2 regions of the Pseudaminobacter sp. Soil_N_29 genome follow, and region 2 is predicted to be linked to the other one. Evidence: riboswitches for the same ligand, from Rfam matches in the RefSeq annotation. Region 2 holds a riboswitch; the other holds the start of a gene.

Region 1 (11,460 bases), on a different contig from region 2:
GCGACCGCGCGCGGCACACGCGATACCCACAATTTCCGGCGGCATGCGCTTTGACATCGGCTCGATCCAAAGCCAAATGGGCGGCGGTCTTTCTCGCCCGGGGCTATGGCATTGAACCATTTTGGCAAAAACTCTCTGCAGGCGCCGGCCGTGCTGAAGCGGAGCTTCGACCTTCTAGCCGCGATCGTTGGCATCTGCGGGCTCGCGCCGGTCATCGGCCTCGGGGTGCTGGCGGTCCGCCTGACCTCACCGGGACCGGGCATCTTCTCGCAACGCCGGGTCGGGCGGAACGGCAAGATTTTCTACTGCCACAAGCTCCGGACGATGCACGTGGAGACGCCCGAGGTTCCGTCGCATGAAGGCTCCGTCAGCTTCGTCACGCCGCTGGGGCATTTCCTGCGCCGAACCAAGCTGGACGAACTGCCCCAGCTCTACAACGTGCTGCGCGGCGAAATGAGCTTCGTCGGGCCCCGACCCTGCCTGCCAACGCAGACCGAGCTTGTTCGGGAACGCGACAAATACGGGCTTCTCGCGCTACGACCCGGCATAACCGGCCTTGCGCAGATACGCGGCATCGACATGTCGGACCCGAAGCGCCTAGCCGCGATCGACGCCGAATATGCCGAGACCGCCTCGCTCGCCGTGGACTTGCGAATTTTGTGGGCCACGGTTTTCCGCGGGGCCGGCCGAGGCGACAGGCTGCGCGGCTAGACGCCCCGTCGTTCCAGAAGATAAAGCGCAGCAGAGGCACTTATGGCTTCCCGCGCCGTGAGCGGAGGCGCCCACCGGAACGCCGCGCGGAAGCGGCTGGAATCCACCTCCAGGTCGCCCAGAAGACTGCGCGCGACACGGCCTTGCCCCGCTGCACCCAACAGCGCCTGCAAGCAGCTCTCGGGAAAAGCCCACAGCCGAGGCGGGCGCTTCATGCCCTGCCGGAGCCAGCCGATCAACTCAGCCAGGCTGACGGCCCCGGAATCCGCTACCGCGTAGACACCGCCTCTCTCCTGATCGATGAGCGGAGCGTTCACCACCGTCGCAATGGCATCGGCGAGGTTGTCGACGGCGATCAGGCTTCTGCGGTTGCGAACCGCCGCAAAGGGCAATGGCAGTCCGGAAGCCGCCAGCCGCTGCAGCAGGGCCCAGTTGCCCTTGGCGTTCCAGCCATAGACCAGCGGCGCCCGGATCGAGATGCCGACGCGACCTTGCCGCGAAAAGCCTGCCACGTGGGATTCGGCAGCCAGCTTGGACAGGCCGTAAGGGTTGCCAGGACCGCGCAACGGGGTATCGCCAGACACCGGCGCGTCGCTCGAATTGTCGGCCACCGCAAGCGCGCTGGACAAGTGGACGAACAGCTTCACCCCGGCTTCGAACGCCTGTTCGGTGAGACAGGCGGTGCCGAGATTGTTGACCTTGTCGAAATCGCCCGGCGTGACGCCCCGACCCGGCACTTGCGCCGCCAGATGGATTACCGCGTCGCAGCCGCGCAAGGCGCTGCTCCAATCGGTGTGCGGGCCGAGGCCGCCGACGACGATCGTCTCAGGCCGGCCGGCGGTATTCGCGAGCGGCGATCGTGTCGCAATGGCGATATCGTGCCCATCCTCGGCCAGCCTGCTCAGCAGGTGACCGCCGACGAAGCCGCTCGAACCTGTGACCAGAATCCTGGTCAAGACAGTTCCGCCTCAGCCGGCCCGGCATGCGCTGGTATGGCGCTTGCCAGGTTGGGGCAAGAATGCCTGCCATTGAATACCCGGTGAATTAACGAAGGCATTTCTGTGGCCCTATCGCCAATTTGGGCGCCTTTGTGTTATTGGGAGGTCCGAGGCTTTATATTCAAGGCCTTAATGAGGCGTCAAACGCTTCGGGGACACAAACTGGAATGATTTCGCTTTTCGGCGCGCGCAGAATCAATCTCTGGCGGCTCGGAAGTATCGCGCTTGACCTGGCAATCGCCGCGGGCGCGTTCTTCTCAGCCTATCTGTGCGCGTATGGGCACATCCGTCTGCCCCATGTGCCCGGCATGTGGGAAAAGACGGCCTCGTTCACTGCCGTCTGCGCTGCCTGCTTTTTCATTTTCAATGTGCAGAAAGGCTCCTGGCGCTACGTGTCGCTTTCGGAACTGGGCGCCTTGACGAAGGCGACGGTGGTCGCAGTCGGCGTCTACACGATGGGAGCTTTCCTGCTCTCGCGCGGCGTAAATATGCCGCGCAGCGTTCCCGTGCTGTCGGCTCTTTTCCTGATAGCCGGCATGTCCGCCACGCGAGTCGTTTACCGGCTGGCGATGGAGGGCAACTGGAAGGCGGGCTTCTTCGGATCGAACTGGGCGAACAGGAACCGCAAGGTCGTGCTTCTCGGGCTTTCGAACAGCGCCGAGAGTTTCATCCGCAGCACCAGGCGCAGCAGCGCCAGCAATCTGTCGGTGGTCGCGATCTTCGATGACGACCCGCGCAACCGCTCGCGCATGGTGCACGGCGTCAAGGTCGTCGGGGCGCTGGCCGACATGGAAAATTATGTCAAACGCGTCGAACGCGGCGGCTTGAAGATTTCTGAACTGGTCGTCACGGAGCAGCAGCCGAGCCGGCAGCGACTGAACGAGATCCTCGAAGTGGCCACAGGCTCAGGCCTGAAGGTGACCAGAATTCCCGACATGACGGCGACCTTGTCTGTCACCAGCAGCCTTCTTGCGGAACCTAAGCCTATCGAACTGGAAGACCTGCTTGGACGCCCCGAGGTGGCGCCAGACACGGAAAGCATAGCCCACCTGATCAATGGGCGCGTGGTGCTGGTTACCGGTGCCGGCGGCTCGATCGGCTCGGAACTGTGCCGGCAGATCGCCACCTCCAATCCGGGGCTGCTGATCGTCACCGACAGTTCGGAGTTTCATCTCTACACGATCGACAATCAGCTGCGCAAAACCTATCCGAAGCTGCCGATCGTCACCCGGTTCGTAAATGTGCGCGACGCAACCCGGGTCAACGACATTTTCCGCATCTACCGGCCGGATGTCGTATTTCATGCGGCCGCGCTCAAGCATGTTCCGCTGGTCGAGGACAACCCGATCGAAGGCGTCAAGACGAACATTCTCGGCACCCGCAACGTGGCCGACGCGGCGCTGGCCAACGATGCCAAAGCCTTCATCATGATCTCCACCGACAAGGCGGTGAACCCGACGAGCGTGATGGGAGCGACGAAACGCGCCGCGGAGGCCTATTGCCAGGCCCTGGACGTGAGTTTGGCCTCCACACGTTTCAAGACCGTGCGGTTCGGCAATGTGCTGGGCTCGAATGGCTCTGTCGTGCCCCGCTTCCAGGAGCAGATCGCCGCCGGCGGCCCGGTGACGGTCACGCATCCGAACATCGTGCGCTTCTTCATGACCATTCCCGAGGCGGTGCGCCTGGTCTTGCATGCATCGGCGCACGCGCTACGGCATCGAGGCGAGCGCGGCAGGATCATGGTGCTGGACATGGGCAAGCCCGTCCGCATCGTGGAGTTGGCGGAACGCATGATCCGGCTCGCAGGCTTCAGGCCGCATGCCGACATCGAAATCTCCTTCGTCGGGCTTCGCCCCGGAGAAAAGCTCTACGAGGAACTGTTCGATCCCTCGGAAGTGCGGGACGCCAAGACCGACGAAGGCTATGTGATCGCCTCGCCGCGCGTGATCGACAAGACGCTGCTGCACCGCACTTTTGCCAGCCTGGAGGCTGCGGCGGCGCGCGAAGATGCCGACAGGGTAATCGAGCTCCTGTCGCACCTGGTGCCCGAATACCGGGCAGCCAGGCCCTCCTCGATCGAGGTCCTCGAGGCGGACACCTCGGAACTTAATTGACCCGCCTTCAGCTTCAACGGGCAGCGCGACCGCCCGTTTCAGGCGGTGCGAAAATGCTTGGAAAGCTTCAGGCCCTGCGCCTGATAGTTCGACCCGAGATCCGTTCCGTAGAGCGCGTTCGGCCGCGACAGCATGTGCTCATAGACGAGACGGCCGACAATCTGGCCGTGCTCGAGAATGAACGGCACCTCGTGGCTGCGCACTTCCAGCACCGCACGGCTTCCGGTGCCGCCGGCGGCGGAATGGCCAAAGCCGGGATCAAAGAAGCCGGCATAGTGGACGCGGAATTCGCCGACCAGCGGGTCGAAAGGCGTCATCTCGGCCGCATGGCCTGGCGGCACATGTACCGCCTCGCGGCTGACGAGGATGTAGAACTCGTCAGGGTCGAGTACCAGCTCGCCCGCGCCGCGCCGGTAGAGCGGTTCCCAGAAATCGTGCAGGTCCTGCGCCGCGCGCTTGTCGACGTCGATCAGCCCGGTGTGATGCTTGGCGCGGTAGCCGATCAGGCCGTCCTTGTCGCCCTGGAGATCGATGGACAGCGCGATGCCGCCGCCAGAAATGTTGGGCGTCTCGGAGGCGACCAGCGTTTCCGCCTGATGCAATTCGTGAAGCTCGGCCTCGGTCAGCAACGCGTTGCCAATACGGAAGCGTATCTGCGACAGGCGCGAGCCGGTGCGCGCGATGATCGGGAAGGTGCGCGGGCTGACTTCCAGATAGAGCGGCCCGGAGTAGCCGGCCGCGATCTTGTCGAACTCCTGGCCGTGATCGGTCATGACGCGAGTGAAAATGTCGAGGCGGCCGGTCGAGCTCTTCGGATTGGCCGAAGCCGAGATCGCCTGAGGCAGCGAGAGGCTTTCCAGCAGCGGCACGATGTAGACGCAACCGGTTTCCAGCACGGCGCCCTGCGTCAGGTCGATCTCGTGCAGCTTGATCCGGTCAAGCTTCTCGGCAACCTTGTGGCCGGGGCCCGGCAGGAAGCTCGCACGCACGCGGTAGGCCTTTTCGCCCAGGCGCAGGTCGAGGCTGGCCGGCTGGATCTGGTCGGTGTCGAGCGGGCGAGCGGAAACCAGTGCTCCCGACTGGAAGAGTGCCGAGATCTCCTGATCCGGAAGAATGCCTGCCTTCGCCAATGCCTGCTCCGCTGAAATGATCGAAGGACGTTTAATGATGTAGATCATTGACGCAAGCCGGCACGAGGTCTAAATGGGCTTTATCCCCGTGGTGATTTGCCGGTCGGCTTGCAGCCACGTTAAACAAGTCGCTAAAGGGCCGCTCGTGCACCGGCATGCGACTCTTCGCGGCCGGTTTTTTTGTGTTTGGATCAAGGCTATGACAAAAAACAAGCGCGACTGGAAGCCTGCAACCCAACTCGTCCATTCTGGAGTGCTGCGCTCCGGATTCGGCGAAACCGCCGAGGCGATGTTCCTGACCCAGGGCTATGTCTACGACACCGCCGAGGCGGCGGAGGCGCGCTTCAAGGGCGAGGCGCCGGGCTTCATCTACTCGCGCTACGCCAATCCGACCGTCGACATGTTCGAAAAGCGCATGTGCGCGCTGGAAGGCGCCGAGGACGCCCGCGCGCTGGCCTCGGGCATGGCTGCGGTGACAGCGGCTATCCTGTGCAGCCTCAAGGCCGGCGACCATATCGTGGCTGCGCGCGCGCTGTTCGGCTCCTGTCGCTGGGTGGTGGAGACGCTGGCGCCTCGGTACGGCATCGAGGCGACGCTGGTGGACGGCCGCGAGATCGCCAACTGGGAAAAGGCGGTGCGTCCCAACACAAAGGTGTTCTTCCTCGAAAGCCCGACCAACCCGACGCTGGAGGTGGTGGACATCGCCGCCGTGGCTGCACTGGCCAATTCGATCAACGCCCGCCTCATCGTCGACAACGTCTTCGCCACGCCGCTGATGCAGAAGCCGCTGGAGCTGGGTGCGCATATCGTCGTCTATTCGGCCACCAAGCATATCGACGGCCAGGGCCGCTGCCTGGGCGGCGTCATCCTGTCCGACAAGCAGTGGATCGACGAGAACCTGCAGGACTATTTCCGCCACACCGGCCCGAGCCTGTCGCCGTTCAACGCCTGGACGCTGCTGAAGGGGCTGGAGACGCTGCCGCTGCGCGTGCGCCAGCAGACTGAAAGCGCGGCCAAGATCGCCGATTTCCTGGCCGGGCGGCCGGGGGTGGCGCGCGTGATCTATCCCGGCCGCGCCGACCACCCGCAGGCCGACATCATCAAGAAGCAGATGTCGGGCGGCTCGACGCTGATCTGCTTTGATCTCAAGGGCGGCAAGAAGTCGGCCTTCGCCTTCGAGAACGCGCTCGACATTGTGTTGATCTCCAACAATCTCGGCGACTCCAAGAGCCTGATCACCCATCCGGCCACCACCACGCACAAGAACCTGACCGACGAGGCGCGCGCCGAACTCGGCATCGGCGACGGCACACTGCGCCTTTCGCTGGGGCTGGAGGATATCGACGACCTTCTGAAGGACATCGACGGCGCACTGAAGGCAGCGGCGTAAAGCCCCAAGCGGCGCGGCGCCCTCCCTCCCCTTGAGGGCAGAGCACATTGAGTTCGACCCCCACTCCGGTTTGCTGCGCAAACCACCTCTCCCCCGCTCGACGGGGGAGAGGAAACGCCGTCCGCGACGCTGGCTCCCTTCCTCTCCCCTTTTGAGGGGGAGAGGTGCCGAGCGAAGCGAGGCGGAGTGGGGGTAAGCCGTGACATACGCGATCGCCTTGCGCGTCATCCCACCTCGTGGATCGAGGCTCGCACCTATTCATCGCCACGCCCGCCTTCGCGTCTGGCCGTTGTCGCTCGTGCTCCAGCCCGAGGATAACGAGGGGGGCGACCGGCGCCAATCGCCGGCTCCGGCCCGAAGATGACGGGATTGGGGCCACGCCTGCGGCCTATCCGCCATTCACCAATGCAAGGATGAGCTGGTGGACGTTGCCGCCGTCGCTGAGCTCGACGCGGTCGAAGTCGCGGCTGCGCTGGCGCTGCGCCAGCGAGATTTCCGCCAGGCGCTTCGTCAGCTCTTCGCGGACCTTGCTGCAACCGGCATCGTCGGGAACGGAAAAGCCGATGCTCAGCTGCTCGATTTCTTTCACCATGTCCTTGATGTGGTCGCCATGCACCCGCTCATGCGCCTCAACCCCTGCATAGAACGCTTCCCAGTTCGCGCGGATGGCGGGCGGCAGTTTCCCGTTCGGCCGGGGCAGCAGGTAGGTGATGGTGAGGTTGGGCCCCGCTGAAACCAGCGTGCAGGCGCCGTCCTTCTGCGGCTCGTATTTGCGCGACCAGGTAAGCTTGAAATTGGTGTGGGCGATTGTGCGGACGCCAAGGCTGCCCACCTTCGGGCCACGCTCGCCGATCGAGGCGTAGAGCTCGGCGCCCGTCTTGCCCGACACGGCGTAGGTCTCGACCTTCTCGACCGCCTGCCACTCGGCGTGGGCGACGACGGGCAGCGACAAGGCGAAGGCCGCCAGCAGGCAAATTCGGACTGCCGTGTTCACGCGAATCCCCCGGGAGTTTCGATGCGCGCGGAAGCTAGGCGCGGCAGGTGCGGCTTGCAATGCGGCATGAGGCCTTCATCGAAATGTGCGCGCCGCCAGCACTATCCGCGACAGCGCGGTGTAGAAGCTGAGCGCGGCAAAGGCATAGGCAATGGCCGGAAACCAGCCCGGGAACAGGCAGAAGGCAGTGAAGACCGCCAGCGTCTCGGTGGCTTCGGCGAGGCCCGCCGTGAAGAACAGCGACTTCTCGCCCCGCGGCTTGCCCGGCAGCTTGCGCCGTTCGGCCATGACTGCATAGGCAAGGAAGGTGGACCCGTTGACGTAGAAGGAAAGCAGCAGCACTGCGCCGGCAACCGCATTGGCCGCAGGATCGGCCAGCACGAAACCGAGCGGAATGGCGCCATAGAAGGCGAAGTCGAGCACGATATCGAGATAGCCGCCGCGATCGGTGCGGCCGTTTACACGCGCCACCGCGCCATCCAGCCCGTCGCCCAACCGGCTGGCAAGCAGCAGCGCAAGCCCGGTGAGGAACCAGCCCTTGGCAATCGCCGCAGCAGCCAGGAGCCCGACGCCAAAGGCGACGAACGTCACCGCATCGGCCGATACCCCGGCCCTCGCCAGAAGGACCCCGCCTGCATCCAGCACCGGGTCGATGCGCTTGCGCGCCCAACCGTCCAGCATCCGCCTACCCCCTGCTGCGTCATTGCGCCCAATAGACGCCAATTGCCGCCATGGGGAAATCACAATCACGAGGAAGATGAACCAAAGCCGTTGACCGTCTGCCGCTCAGGGCGGATTCTTTCGGGAACTTAGGAGTGCGACTGCCATGTACCGCGCCGTAACGCGCAACATCGAGGTGAGCGTGGAGCCGTTCTATCTCGAGGAACGCTCAAACCCCGCGGAAAGCCGCTATGTCTGGGGCTATCGGGTGACCATTGCCAACCAGTCGGACGAATTCGTGCAGTTGCTGTCGCGCTACTGGCAGATCACCGACGAGAGCGGCCGGGTGGAGGAAGTGCGCGGCTCGGGCGTCGTCGGCGAACAGCCGGAGCTGAACCCCGGCGACAGCTACCAATACATGTCCGGCTGCCCGCTCACCACGCCCTCGGGCATCATGGTGGGGCGCTACACCATGCGCAACGAACGCGACGAGTTGTTCGACGTGGAGATTCCGGCCTTTTCACTGGATCTGCCTGGAACGGCCCACACGGTGAACTGACGCGGCGGTAATGCGTCGGCGTGCGTGAGCGCTTTCTGACAGCAACGGTGCGTTGCCGCGAGATTACGGCATGGATCCTCGGGTCAAGCCCGAGGATGACGAACCGAAAAATGTCACTGCCAACTTTCGCCGGTAGGTGCCTTGCAGAGACGCCTCTGCCTTCGTCATCCTCGGGCTTGACCCGAGGATCCATGCCGGAACGCATCAATCAAACATGCAGGATTGCGTCCTTGGACCGATCCGCTACCGTGCGGCCATGACGGGCTATGTGTACATGACAGCCAGCCAGAAACGCGGCACGATCTATATTGGCGTGACCAACGACCTTGGCCGCCGCATCCCGGAGCACAAGGAGGGCAAGGGATCGCGCTTCACGGCGCGGTACGGCGTGCATCGGCTGGTGTGGTACGAGGAACATTTCGACATCCGCGACGCGATCCAGCGCGAGAAGTCACTCAAGCGCTGGCTGCGTCAGTGGAAGATCGAATTGATAGAAGCTTCCAACCCCGACTGGAACGAACTCCTGCGGGGTTCCGGCTGGTGAGGCCGGAGGACAGATCAAACCGCTTCGGTGAACTCGTCCGGCTCGAACTCGTATTTCTTCGAGCAGAATTCGCAGTTCACGCGGATGAGGCCGTCTTCCACGCTGTCGGCGATCTCCTCGGCTGAAAAACCGCCGAGAATGCCGCGCACCTTCTCGCGCGAACAGGAGCACTGGTCGAGCACCTCGACGCTGTCGAACACGCGCACGCCGTGCTCGTTGAACAGGCGGTAGAGCAGTCTTTCGGAGCCGACGGTCGGGTCGAGCAGTTCGGTCGGCTCGACAGTGGCCGACAGCGCCAGCAGTTCCTGCCAGGAATTGTCGGCGACCTCGCGCGGCGACAGGTCGGTGTCGCCGTCGCCGCCATGGATGTCGGGCGCGCGCATGCGCTCGGGCGCCTTGGGCAGGAACTGCGCCAGGAGGCCGCCGGCGCGCCAGTATTCGCGGCCACCCGCGCCCGGCACGACCTGCTTGCCCACGGCAAGCCGGACGTCGGTTGGGATCTGCTCGGACTGGCGGAAATAGGTCTTGGCCGCTTCCTCCAGCGTGATGCCGTCGAGCTGGACGATGCCCTGGTAGCGCTGGGTGTGCGGACCCTGGTCGACCGTGAGCGCCAGCACGCCGTTGCCCAGCAGCGTTTCGGGCGAGCTTTCGCCAGCCGCCATCAGCCTTTCCAGCCGCTCATTGTCAAAGCGGGCATAGGCGCGCACCGAATGCGGCGTGGCGAAATCCGCCACCAGCATGTCGACGGGCCCGTCGGTGCGGGTCTGCAGGATGAACTTGCCCTCGAACTTCAGCGAAGTGCCGAGCAGCACGGTCACCACCACCGCCTCGGCCAGAAGGCGCGCGACGGGCTCGGGGTACTCGTGACGGGCGAGAATCTGGTCAAGCAGGGGCCCGAGCTGCACGATGCGGCCGCGCACGTCGAGCGGGCCGACCTCGAAGGGCACGACATTATCGTCGCCGGCCACGCCGAATTCGCCGAGCTTGAGTTCTTTATCAGCCAATGGATCCAATTCCTTGTGGCGGCCTGCCGGCGGGACGAAGCGCCGGAGCCGCTGGTTCAGACATCAAAGCGGGTATGATCCGGGGCAAATAGGCATCGCCACGCGCCGGATCAAGCTTCTGAGCTGCAAAACCGCCCGCGCGGACGGAACGGATCAGGCGCCCAGGCACCAGGCCAGCACCGCCTTCTGGGCGTGCAGGCGGTTTTCGGCCTCGTCGAAGACGACCGAATTCGGCCCGTCGATGACCTCGTCGGTGACTTCCTCGCCGCGATGGGCGGGCAGGCAGTGCATGAACAGCGCGTCGGACTTGGCGCGCTTCATCAGCGCCTCGTTGACCTGATAGGGCAGGAAGACATTGTGCCCGCGGGCGCGATGCTCCTGGCCCATCGAGACCCAGCAGTCGGTGACGACGCAATCGACGCCCTCGACGGCCTCCTCGGCGCTGCGCGTAAACTTCAGCGTGGCGCCGTTCTCGCGCGACCACTCGATGAAGTCCTGCATCGGCTCGCTGCCTTCCGGCACGGCGATGTTGAGATTGAAGCTGAAGCGGGCCGAGGCCTGCATCAGCGAATGCAGCACGTTGTTGCCATCGCCCACCCAGGCGAAGGTCTTGCCGGCGACGGGGCCGCGATGCTCTTCGAAGGTCATCACGTCGGCCATGATCTGGCAGGGGTGGGTGTCGTCGGTGAGGCCGTTGATGACCGGAACGGTGGCGTTCTCGGTGAGCTCGACCAGCCGCTCATGCGAGGTGGTGCGGATCATGATCGCGTCGACATAGCGCGACAGCACCTTGGCGGTGTCGGCGATCGTCTCGGAACGGCCGAGCTGCATCTCGGTGCCGGTGAGCATGATGGTCTCGCCGCCGAGCTGGCGCATGCCGACGTCGAACGACACGCGAGTGCGCGTCGACGGCTTGTCGAAGATCATCGCCAGAACCTTGCCGTCGAGAGGTCGCGAACGCTCGCCGGCTTTCAGGCGCCCCTTGCGCGCGACCGCATCGTCGAGGATGCCGCGCAGCGTGTCTGCGGAGACGGTGGAAAGGTCGGTGAAGTGGCGGATACCACCTGTCATGTCGAACCCCTGAAGGCTGTTTCGTATATGCCCTATGCGGCGGCTGCGGACAGGCCCTTGGCGGCCGCGTGGATGCGGTCCAGGGCGGCGCGGATCTCGTCGTCGGAGACGGTGAGAGGCGGCAGCAGGCGCACGACATTGTCGCCGGCGGGCACCGCCAGCAGCTTTTCGTCGCGCAGGGCGGCGTTGACCTTGGTGTTGGGCAGCTTGCACTTCAGGCCGAGCATGAGGCCGGAGCCGCGCACGCCTTCGATGACGTCCGGGAACTCGTCGGCTATTGCCGCC
Region 2 (11,460 bases):
GCGCGTGCGCGGGCGCGAGGAGGCAAGCTACCGCGGCGACGTGACCGAGCTGTTGAAATGGGTCGGCCTTGGCGAGCGCATGCATGTGCTGCCGCCGGTGCTGTCGGGCGGTGAAAAGCAGCGCGCGGCAATCGCGCGCGCCCTGATCGAGCAGCCCGAATTGCTGCTGGCCGACGAGCCCACCGGAAACGTTGACCCGCCGCTTGCGCGGCGGCTGCTGCGTCTGTTCATCGAACTCAACCGGCTGGGAACGGCGGTGGTGATCGCCACGCACGATCTCGCCCTGATGGAACAGGTCGATGCACGGCGCATGATCCTGGCCGACGGAAGGCTCGACGTTTATGACTGAAGCGCCCGACGACGCCCCGCAGGCGCCCCGCCTGCCCGCGCGGCGCAAGACCGCGCCCATCGTGCCGCCGCAGAACATAGCCGGGCGCGCGCTGGTGTTCGTCATCGCCATCATGACCTTCCTGTCATGCCTGACGCTGGGCGCCGTGACCCTGGTGCGCGACACCGCTTCGACCTGGGAAAGCCAGATCGCGCGCGAGGCGACGATCCAGATCAGGCCGGTCGACGGGCTCGACATGGAGGCCGCACTGCAAAAGGCCGCCGAGATCGCCGGCCAGTTCGCAGGCGTGCGCGGCGTCAAGATCGTGGACCGACAGGCCACCGCCCGCCTGCTCGAACCATGGCTGGGATCGGGCCTCGACATGGACGAGTTGCCGGTGCCGCGGCTGGTCATCGTCACCATCGACGAGGACAACCCGCCCGACTTCGTGGCCATGCGCCAGCATCTGCTGCCGGCCGTGCCCAGCGCCACGCTGGACGACCACCGGACCTGGGTCGACCGGCTGGTCGCCATGGCGCACACCACCGTCACGCTCGGCATGGCCGTGCTGGTGCTGATGCTGTCGGCCACGGTGCTCACCGTGGTGTTCGCCACCCGCGGCGCCATGTCGGGCAATGGCCACATCATCGAGGTGCTGCACTTCGTCGGCGCGGAGGCGCGCTTCATCGCCGCGCAGTTCCGCAAGCACTTCCTGCTGAGCGGCATGAAGGGCGCGGCCGCCGGCGGCCTGGCGGCCATGATCGTCTTCGTCGTGTTTTCGTGGTGGTCGTCGCGCAACCTGGCCACGCCGCAGGCCGACCAGGCGACCGCGCTGTTCGGCAATTTCGCCATCGGCGCGGCAGGCTATGGCGGGGTCGCGCTGGTCGTACTTCTCATCGGAGCGCTGACGGCAGCCACCTCGCACGTGACCGTGGTGACCTACCTCAAGGACATCGAGGTCGGGCATCACGACGGGCTATAGACCGGAGCAGGACTGATCGCATCATCCTCTCACGCAGCACGACCGGCCGTAACCGAATGTGCGGAAACCTGCATGGCGTCCATTCGCAAATTTCCATGATATGATGACGTGGTTCGAAAAGAGGATGCCAGCGACGGCATGAGGGACGATCCGGTGGCGGCCACAGCACAATCCAAGCGCACAGGCGACGTTCTGCGCACGGCGGCCGTGGGGTTCGTCTGCGCAGGCATGCTGTTTGCCGCCGGCTTTGGCGTGTTTGCCCACCATATCAGCAGTCTCACCACGCCCACAAATCCGCCCAGCGCCGATGGCATCATCGTTCTGACCGGCGGCCAGGCGCGCCTCGACGCCGCGCTGGAACTACTCAAGTCGGGCAAGGGCAAGCGCCTGCTCATCAGCGGCGTGCACCCTTCGGCCGGGCGCAAGTCGCTGCAGATCGCGACCGGCGCCGACAAGGCGCTGTTTTCCTGCTGCGTGGATATCGACCATGCCGCACTGGACACGATCGGCAATGCCGAGGAAAGCGCCAAGTGGATCGAGGACCACGCCTATTCCAGCGTCATCCTCGTCACCAACAACTATCACATGCCGCGCAGCATGCTGGAACTGGGCCGTCTCATCGCCGATGCCGACCTGAAGCCCTATCCGGTGGTCAACACGCGGCTGGACGGCGGCGGCTGGATGACCAATCGCGGCGCGCTGAGGGTGCTGTTCACCGAATACACCAAATATGTCGCCGCGCTGGCACGCGCCGTCGTGCCGTTGCGCTCAACGGCGGGCGGCGTCGCGGTGGTCGATGCTTCGTCGAAAACCGCCGCCAACTGAGATCTCTTGCCGTCACGGCGTCGCGCCATGGTTTTCCTTTGGCGGTTCTTGGTGTAACCAGCCCTGACCTTCCGTCTCAGGTTTCATCCATGGTTCAAATTCGCTCGCTGGCGTTCAACATCGTCTTCTACGCCAACCTGATCCTCCAGATGCTGTTCTGGACGCCGTTCTATTTCCTGGCGTCGCGCCAGCGCGCCTGGTTCGTGCCGAAATTCTGGGCCTGCTCCAGCCTGTGGCTGCAGGAGAAGATCGCCGGCACGAAAAGCGAGGTCACGGGACAGGAGAACCTGCCGCAAGGCTCCTACATCCTCGCGCCCAAGCACCAGTCCTTCTGGGACACCATCGCCTTCCTGCCCTACATTCCCGACGCGCTCTACATCCTCAAGCGCGAGCTGACCTGGATTCCCTTCTTCGGCTGGTACATCGCCAAGATGCGCATGATCCCGGTCAATCGCGGCAGCCGCTCCAAGGCGCTGAAGGCCGCCGTGGCCGCCACCAAGGCCGAGCTTGCCCGCAACAGCCGCCAGCTCATCATCTATCCCGAAGGCACCCGCCGCGCACCCGGCGCCGAGCCCGCCTACAAGTGGGGCATCGTGGAGCTTTATTCGCAGCTCAACCTGCCGGTGGTGCCGGTGGCGCATGTGGCCGGGCTCTACTGGCCGCGCCGCAAGTTCCTGCGCCATCCGGGCACCATCCACGCGCGCTTCCTGCCGCCGATCCCGCCAGGGCTGGGCAAGGAGGAGTTCATGCAGCGGCTTATCGCCGAAACGGAAGCCGCCTGCGACCAGCTTCTCATCGAGGCGGCAAGGTCGGAAAACCCGCCGCCGCTGCCGCCGACCGCCGTGGAGCGGCTGAAGGAACTGGGCGCGAAGGTCTAGGGCCCGTTTTCCTCAGCCCTCGGCCCTCACGCCTGGCGAGGGCCGATTGTCTAGAGCCGCCGCGCCACAGCTTCCAGCCAGTGGTCGCGAATGCCGAGCGCTTCCAGATGCCGGAGCGTATTGAGCACATATTCCTCGTTCGGACCCGATTGCCCCACCGCGCCGGCAACGATGCGCGCCGCGTCGACCTCGTGGAGGTTGCCGGCATATTGCTCATGCGCGCGGTCGACGATGTAGCAGAGCGCCTCCACCCTCTCGCCTGCGGCGAGGCGCACGACATGGGTGCGCTCGACATAGACATTGGTGACCAGTTCGCGCTCGCGCAGGTAGCTCACCACCTCCTCGCGCAACTCGCCGGGAACGCGGAAGGCAAGGCCGACACAGGAGCCGCCTCGGTCGAGCCCCAGCACCAGGCCGGGACGTTCCTTCGTGCCGCGATGGACATAGGATTGCACGCATAATGAACGGCGAAAGCCATGCAGATGCGCGCGCTGGGTCTCGACATGCGCAAAGCCGGGACGCCAAATCAGCGAGCCATAGCCAAAAACCCAAAAATCGCCCATATCGAGAAGCCAACTCCGAATGCAGCGCACTGCTGCCTCGAAGCCATGCATAAAATATCGCCGCCGAAAGGAAAGACCGGATTTTGCCGGATCGGCCCGTTTCGGAAAAAGGATGCTCCCGAAAAGGAGCGCCGTGAAGAAGAGGATCTTCGCCAAGATGCCGTCAGACGACAGCCACAAGCCAAACTACAGCCGCCGCTTCATGTGGCTGGCGCTTTTCATCGTGGTGCTGTTCGGCGGCTACAGCCTTGGCTGGTTCTACCTTGCCGACAAGCTGGAGGCGCAGGCAAAGTCCCGCATCGCGGCGCTGAACCATGACGGCGTGACCGCCGACTGCGCCAACCCGGTGGCGCGCGGCTTCCCGTTCAGGCTCGGCCTGTTCTGCGACCGCGTCGCCTTCACGGACCCGGCGCGCGGCATCAGTATCACCGCCGGCAGCTTCCGCTCGGTGGGCCAGATCTACGATCCCGCCCATCTCATCGCCGAGCTTGACGGCCCTGCCCGCATCGACGTGCCGCAGGCACGGTCGCTCGCGCTCGCCTGGGGCAATCTTCGCGCCAGCGTGCGGCTGGCCCAGCCGCTGCCGCAGCGCGTCTCGCTGGAAGGCAGTCAGTTGAACGCCGACACCACTGACGGCGCGCACCTGGCAACCGTGGAGACCTTCGAGGGCCACATGCGCCCCAACGGTGCGGACGTGGACCTCGCCGGCACATTCTCCAGCCTCTCGCTCGACCCGTCCGTCGTGGACGGCCGCACCGTGCCGCCGCTGTCGGGTGAGACCGACCTCACCATCAACAACGGGGTCCAGCTGATCGGCAGCCGGACGCAGAGCCTGCGCGGCCAGTCCGGCACCATCCATACGCTCGACCTCTCCACGGCCCAGACCACCGGCCTCTCGCTGAGCGGCCCGTTCTCGGTTGATCAGGACGGCCTGCTGGACGGCGATTTCAAGGTAAAGGTTCGCGACCCTCAGGGCCTCGCTACCGTGCTGGGCGGCGTGCTGCCGGAAAAGAGCCGGGAAATCCACCAGGGCTTCATGGGCCTTTCCCTGCTCGGCAGGGAGCCGTCATTGCCGCTGAAGATCGTCAAGGGCAAGGCATCGCTGGGCTTCATCAAGCTCGGCCAGGTGCCGCCGCTGCAGTAGAGCAATCGGACAATAGAATTCGACCCCCACTCCGTCTCGGCTTTGCCGAGCCACCTCTCCCCCGCTCGACGGGGGAGAGGAAGAGCCGGCCGCGAACCTGGCGCCCTTCCTCTCCCCTTTTTGAGGGGGAGAGGTGCCGAGCGAAGCGAGGCGGAGTGGGGGTAATCACATCGTATGCGATTGCCTCCCTTCGGGAGAGGACGCGAGCGAGTGAGGGGCAACTGTCAACGCAGCCCCCAAACCAGCAGGGCTCAGCCCTTCGCCAGCTTCTCCGGATGCGCCACGACCTGGCGGCCGAAGTCGGGCGCGTCGATGTCCTGGCCCGCGTCGATGATCGAGCGCCGGATGGTGCGGGTGCGCGTGAACAGATCGAACAGCTTCTCGCCGTCGCCCCAGCGGATCGCCCGCTGCAGCGAGGCAAGATCCTCCGAGAACCGCGCCAGCATTTCCAGGATCGCGTCCTTGTTGTGCAGGCACACGTCGCGCCACATGGTCGGGTCGGATGCGGCCAGGCGCGTGAAGTCGCGGAAGCCGGAGGCGGAATACTTGATCACCTCGGACTTCGTCACCGTCTGGAGATCATCGGCGGTGCCGACGATGTTGTAGGCGATGATGTGCGGCAGGTGCGAGACGATCGCCAGCACCATGTCGTGGTGCTCGGGGTCCATGGTGTCGATGTTGGAGCCGCAACGGCGCCAGAACTCCGACAGCTTCTCCAGCGCCTCCGGGTCGGTGCCCGGCAGCGGCGTGAAGATGCACCAGCGGTTCTCGAACAGTTCGGCAAAGCCGGCGTCGGGACCGGATTTTTCCGTGCCCGCCAGCGGGTGTCCGGGAATGAAGTGCACGTGCGGGGGCATGTGCGGCTTCATCTGCGCGATCACCGAGCCCTTGGTCGAGCCGACATCGGTGACGATGGCGCCGGGCTTCAGCGCCGGCGCGATCTCGGCCGCCACTGCGCCGGACGAACCGACCGGCACCGAGACGATGACAAGGTCGGCGTCCTTCACCGCCTCGGCGGCGCTGGTGGTGTAGGAATTCCCGAGATCCAGTTCCTCGGCACGTTTCAGCGTGTCGGGGCTGCGGGTGGCGATGGCGACATGGCCGGCGAGGCCCTCGCGACGAATGACCCGCGCCAGCGACGACCCGATGAGGCCGATGCCGACGAGGGCGATCTTCTCAAACAATGGAGCGGACATTTTCTAGCTTTTCAAAAACTCGGTGAGAGCGGCGACGACGCCGCGATTGGCTTCTTCGGTTCCGACTGTCATCCGCAGCGCGTTGGGAAAACCGTAGCCTGCAACGCGCCGCAGAATATAACCGCGCTCGCCTAGATAGTCGTCGGCCGCCGCCGCCGAGTGCTTCCCGTCGTCGGGGAAGTGAATGAGGATGAAATTGCCGACGCTGGGCGTAACGCGAAGGCCGAGTTTGGTCAGCTCTTCCGTCAGCCATGCCAGCCACTGCTCGTTGTGCGCCACGGTGTGCTCGACATGGGCGCGGTCGCGCATCGCTGCCACGCCCGCCTCGATGGCCGCGGCATTGACGTTGAAGGGCCCGCGCACGCGGTTCAGCGCATCGACGACATGGGCGGGCGCATAGGCCCAGCCCAGGCGCACGCCGCCAAGCCCGTGGATCTTCGAGAAGGTGCGGGTCATGACCACGTTCTGCGAGTTCGAGACCAGCTCGATGCCGGCTTCGTAGTCGTTGCGGCGCACATATTCGGCATAGGCGGCGTCCAGCACCAGCAGCACGTGCCCGGGCAGGCCGGCGTGCAGGCGGCGAACCTCCTCGAAGGGAAGGTAAGTGCCGGTCGGGTTGTTCGGGTTGGCCAGGAAGACGATCCTGGTCTTGTCCGTCACCGCCGCGAGGATGGCGTCGACATCTGCGGTCTCGTTCTTCTCCTTGGCCACGACCGGCACGCCGCCAGCGGCCTGGATGTAAATGCGGTAGACCAGGAAGCCGTGCTCGGTGAAGATGCCCTCGTCGCCCGGCTGCATGTAGGTCTGCGTCAGCAGGCCGATGACCTCGTCCGAGCCGTTGGAGCAGATGATATTGGCCGGGTTCAGCCCATAGGCCTCGCCGATCGCCTCGCGCAGCCTGGTCGCCGAGCCGTCGGGGTAGAATTCGAGCCGGCCTGCCACATCGCGCACCGCCTCGATGGCGGCGGGCGAAGCGCCGAGCGGATTTTCGTTCGAAGACAGCTTGTGCACCTTGGTGACGCCCGCAGGCGCGCTGCTCTTGCCGGGCACATAGGCAGCGATGTCCATGATGCCTGGCTTCGGCTGCGGGCGGCCCACGTCATTCGCTTGCGTCATGGCTGAAAAATCCGGCTTTCCACGGTCAAAAGGGACGCGAGGGAAATACCCGCCAGGGCGCGGATTGTCGAGAAAAAGCTTTTGGTCCTCGGCTCGAGGACACCGGTCGGCTTATACCCCCACCCCTGCCCCTCCCCACAAGGGGGAGGGGTTTCTTGCGGCGTGGCTGCCCGGCGCCAACCTTCGCCGTTTCGGGTGGCAACGGTCCCGAAAATCGTCCCCCTCCCCCTTGTGGGGAGGGGTTAGGGGTGGGGGTCCATCGGGTGCAATTGCAATGCGACACCCCTAAGTGATTGACGCCGCCCGGGCACGGACGTAAAAAAGCTGCAACGTTCCGTGGTGATTTGGCCGGTCGGCTTGCAGCCACGTTAAACAAGTCGCTAAAGGGACCGATTACGACAAATTCGTTCGGACCGGTCGCGATTTCGCCACCGGTCTTTTTTGTTTGGAGTTTGTGCGATGCCGATCAAGATCCCCGATCAGCTCCCCGCCCGCGAGGTGCTCGTGCGCGAAGGCGTGTCCGTGATGGACGAACGGACGGCGCTGCGGCAGGACATCCGTCCGCTGCAGATCGGGCTCCTGAACCTCATGCCGAACAAGATCCGCACGGAAACGCAGATCGCCAGACTGATCGGCGCCTCCCCCCTCCAGGTGGAGCTGACGCTGGTGCGCATCGGCAACCACAAGGCCAAGAACACGGCCGAGGAGCATCTCATCTCCTTCTACCAGACCTGGGAAGAGGTCAGGCACCGCAAGTTCGACGGCTTCATCGTCACCGGCGCGCCCATAGAACTGCTGGACTTCGAAGACGTCACCTATTGGGACGAGCTCAAGCGCATCTTCGACTGGACCACCACCCACGTCCATTCCTCGTTCTTCATCTGCTGGGGGGCGATGGCGGCTGCCTGGCATTTCCACCGCATTCCGAAGTACACGCTCGACAAGAAGGCCTTCGGCGTCTTCCGGCATAGCAACAATGCGCCCGCCTCGCCCTATCTGGCCGGCTTTTCGGACGATTTCGCCATTCCCGTCTCGCGCTGGACGGAGGTGCGCAGCGCCGACATTCCCACGGGCGCGGGGCTGGACCTGCTGATGGAATCGGACGTGACCGGGCCCTGCCTGCTGGCCGAGGCGACCGGCAACCGGCTCTATATGTTCAACCACATCGAATACGACTCCACCTCGCTCAAGGAAGAGTATGACCGCGACGTGGCCGCCGGCACGCCAATCGAGGTGCCGCACGGCTATTACCCCGACGACGATCCGGCCCGCCGGCCGCTGAACCGGTGGCGTTCGCACGCCCATCTTCTGTTCGGTAACTGGATCAACCAGGTCTATCAGACAACGCCCTACGACCTGGAAAACGTCGGAAGTTCTCCCGAGAGGCCATAACCCTCGCTGAGGCTTCCGCAATCTCTCGCCCGGCAATGGCGGCGGATCGCATTGTCCGGCGAAAACTCCTGGCTGGTCACAAAGCGGTACGCTTCCGCTGCTATGCTTTCGGCAGTCGACTTCGCCGGGCCCCGAGCTTCCGGCGTGCGGCAGATGCTCCCCCTTGCGCGAAATCCCTTGGTGCGGCCCGCGCAAGAGAGTAGTGAAGAAGACGCCGCGTCAACGCTGAGGAGAAAAGGCATTTGAGCGAACAGGAACTCGGGCCCTCGAAGCGGGAACCTCGCCTGCTCGGGCTTTCCACGCCCGCCCGCATCCCGCTCATCCCGCCGCTCACGGCGGCCCGATGGCTGTTGGTGCTGATCATCGCGGCGGGCGTCTATTTCTTCAACGGCTTCCTGGTACCGGTGCTCGCGGCGCTCGTCATCGCCTTTGCGAGCTGGCCGCTCTACCAGCGGCTGCGCGACGCCGTGGGCGGAAGTCGCACCGTCGCGGCCACGCTGGCGCTCGTCTTCATCATCACCTTCCTCGTGGTGCCGATCGTTCTGGCCGGAACCTACACCGTCAACGAAGTGCGGGAATGGTTCAGCTGGGCGGTCGAAACCAACCGCAACGGCGCGCCGACGCCCGAATGGATGACCGCGCTGCCAGCCGTGGGCGAATGGCTGGACCAGCAATGGGTGCGCCATATCGGCCACCCAGGCGCCATCGGCGAGCTTATCCAGATCGTCAGCGGCGCCAATATCGGGAGCATCTATCGCGGCGTTCTGGCGGCCGGCGGCGGCGCCTTCAACCTGCTTTTGACGCTGCTGTTCATGCTGATTGCGCTGTTCTTCGTCTATCGCGACGGCGAAAGCTTCGCCAGGCAGATAGACAAGTTCGGCGAGCGCATCCTGCCGACCCGCTGGGAACGCATTTCCCGCGTGGTGCCGGCAACCATCAGTTCCACCGTCACCGGCATGACGCTGATCGCCATCGGCGAAGGCGTGGTGCTCGGCACCGCCTACTGGGTCGCCGGCGTACCCTCGCCGGTCACGCTCGGCGTGCTCACCGGCGTCATGGCCCTCATCCCCGGCGGCGCGCCGCTGTCGTTCACGCTGGTTTCGGCCTATCTGGTCGCGCGCGGCACGCCCATCGCCGGCGTCGGGCTGTTTGCCTGGGGCTCGATCGAGCTGTTCATCGTCGACAAGACACTGCGGCCCAGGCTGGTCGGCGGCCCGATCAAGCTGCCCTTCCTGCCCACCTTCTTCGGCCTTGTGGGCGGCGTGAAGACTATGGGCTTCCTAGGCCTGTTCATCGGCCCGGTGCTGATGGCGCTTCTGGTCGCGATCTGGCGCGAATGGCTGCGCGAACTCGACCCCGCCGAAAGCCCTGCGGGCGGCGTAGTCCAGGCAACCGAGGAACTTCTGCCCGAGCGGGAGCCGAAACGGCTCGTGAGTTCGGAATAATCCTGCCGGCTTGCTAGCGCGCCTTCAGGCTCGCCGCAATCAGACGGTCGGCGTTGTCGGCCACGCTCGCGGCAGGCCCTCCGGGTCCGAACAGCTGGCCCGAGACATAGGCGCCCTCGATCAAGAGCAGCAGCCCGTCGCCGAGTCTGTCGGCATCTTCCGCGCCCATCTCAGCCGCCATGGCGCGCAGGCGCCGGCGCAACTCGCGCTTGTTGGCTTCGCTGACCAGCCGCGCCGGGTGGCCATGCTCCGGATATTCGATCGCGGCATTGGTCATGCCGCAGCCGCGGTAGTCCGGCTGCACGGCGCGCTGGCCTACCCCTTCCAGGAAAGCACGGATCTGCTTGCGCGGATCGCCTGGATGGTCGGCCACCGCCTTGTCGAAGCGCTCCCAGAACTCCGCCTCGTAGCGCCGCAGATAGGACGCTGCGAGTTCGTCCTTGGACGAGAAACTGCGATAGAGGCTCGGCTTGGTCACGCCCGCCTGGCGCACGATCTCGTCCACGCCGATGGCGCGGATGCCCTGGCGATAGAACAGGTTGCGGGCCGCGCCCAATATGCGCTCGGCTGCGCGCGGCGGTTGCTGGGCTGCGTCCGGCCTGGCAGCATCTGGCAGCTTCGTGATGCTCGTCTTGGTCGACATGCACTGGCTCTCTTGACTTTGTTACTGACCGGTACGTAAAAAAGACGACCCGCAACGTACCGGTCAGTAACATGAGCTTAGTTCAAAAGCGTCCCTTTGGCCAGCGTTACGCCTTCGTGGTCGTGGCGGTGATCTTCCTTTCGCTGCTGATCGCAGCCGGCCTGCGCTCGGCGCCGGGCGTTCTGATGCTGCCCCTGGAAGAAGCCTTCGGCTGGCGCCGCGACGTGATCTCGCTTTCCGCGGCGATCGGCATTTTCCTCTACGGACTTGCCGGCCCCTTCGCCGCCGCGCTGATGGAGCGCGTGGGCCTGCGCCGAACTCTGCTCGCCTCGCTGGCGCTGATGTCGGCCTCCACCGGGGCCAGCCTGCTGATGAGCGAGCCCTGGCACCTGATCGCAAGCTGGGGCGTGTTTTCCGGCATCGGCTCGGGCGCGGTGGCTTCCGTGCTCGGCGCAACGATCGTCAACCGCTGGTTCAAGACCAATCGCGGCCTGATGATGGGGCTTATGTCGGCATCCAGCGCCACCGGCATGCTGGTGTTCCTGCCCTTTCTCGCCGCCATTGCCCAGTCCGGCGGCTGGCAGCCGGTGGTGATTGCGGTCTCGGTCGCAACCGCCGCGCTCATCCCGCTGGTTTATCTGCTGGTGCCCGAACGCCCGGCCTCCATCGGCATCAGCCGCTATGGCGCCGAGCCGGGCGAGATCGAGCAGCCATCGCTCGCCGCCAGCGGCAACTTCCTGACCGTGACATTCGGCACGCTCAGGCAGGCGGCGGGCACGCGCGTGTTCTGGTATCTCTTCGCCACCTTCTTCATCTGCGGCTTCACCACCAACGGGCTGGTCGGCACCCATCTCATCGCCTTCTGCGGCGACATGGGCATTCCGGAAGTGCGCGCGGCGAGCCTGCTTGCCCTGATGGGCATATTCGACCTCGTCGGCACCACGCTGT

Evidence for each region. Region 2 has a riboswitch for S-adenosylmethionine ahead of metA (homoserine O-acetyltransferase MetA). Riboswitches for the same ligand answer to the same signal wherever they lie in the genome.
Region 1: it holds a riboswitch for S-adenosylmethionine, as region 2 does, so the genes downstream of both, AC3A4H_RS03725 (O-succinylhomoserine sulfhydrylase) here and metA (homoserine O-acetyltransferase MetA) in region 2, are expected to answer to the same signal.

Annotation. Positions count from the first base shown of each region.
Region 1 is NZ_JBDGLC010000001.1:779,786-791,245, forward strand. It holds gene AC3A4H_RS03705 (sugar transferase) at 154-711, shown strand; gene AC3A4H_RS03710 (NAD-dependent epimerase/dehydratase family protein) at 708-1,667, opposite strand; gene AC3A4H_RS03715 (polysaccharide biosynthesis protein) at 1,877-3,823, shown strand; gene AC3A4H_RS03720 (2'-deoxycytidine 5'-triphosphate deaminase) at 3,862-4,953, opposite strand; SAM riboswitch at 5,032-5,108, shown strand; gene AC3A4H_RS03725 (O-succinylhomoserine sulfhydrylase) at 5,153-6,343, shown strand; gene AC3A4H_RS03730 (DUF922 domain-containing Zn-dependent protease) at 6,732-7,337, opposite strand; gene AC3A4H_RS03735 (CDP-alcohol phosphatidyltransferase family protein) at 7,413-8,018, opposite strand; gene apaG (Co2+/Mg2+ efflux protein ApaG) at 8,164-8,556, shown strand; gene AC3A4H_RS03745 (GIY-YIG nuclease family protein) at 8,813-9,100, shown strand; gene AC3A4H_RS03750 (Hsp33 family molecular chaperone) at 9,115-10,104, opposite strand; gene argF (ornithine carbamoyltransferase) at 10,258-11,175, opposite strand; gene AC3A4H_RS03760 (acetylornithine transaminase) at 11,208-11,460, opposite strand, start outside.
Region 2 is NZ_JBDGLC010000009.1:108,635-120,094, forward strand. It holds gene ftsE (cell division ATP-binding protein FtsE) at 1-349, shown strand, start outside; gene AC3A4H_RS19665 (cell division protein FtsX) at 342-1,310, shown strand; gene AC3A4H_RS19670 (YdcF family protein) at 1,449-2,135, shown strand; gene AC3A4H_RS19675 (lysophospholipid acyltransferase family protein) at 2,225-3,013, shown strand; gene AC3A4H_RS19680 (gamma-glutamylcyclotransferase) at 3,064-3,576, opposite strand; gene AC3A4H_RS19685 (DUF2125 domain-containing protein) at 3,710-4,720, shown strand; gene AC3A4H_RS19690 (prephenate/arogenate dehydrogenase family protein) at 4,972-5,916, opposite strand; gene hisC (histidinol-phosphate transaminase) at 5,920-7,032, opposite strand; SAM riboswitch at 7,359-7,437, shown strand; gene metA (homoserine O-acetyltransferase MetA) at 7,492-8,424, shown strand; gene AC3A4H_RS19705 (AI-2E family transporter) at 8,667-9,869, shown strand; gene AC3A4H_RS19710 (TetR/AcrR family transcriptional regulator) at 9,883-10,512, opposite strand; gene AC3A4H_RS19715 (MFS transporter) at 10,584-11,460, shown strand, end outside.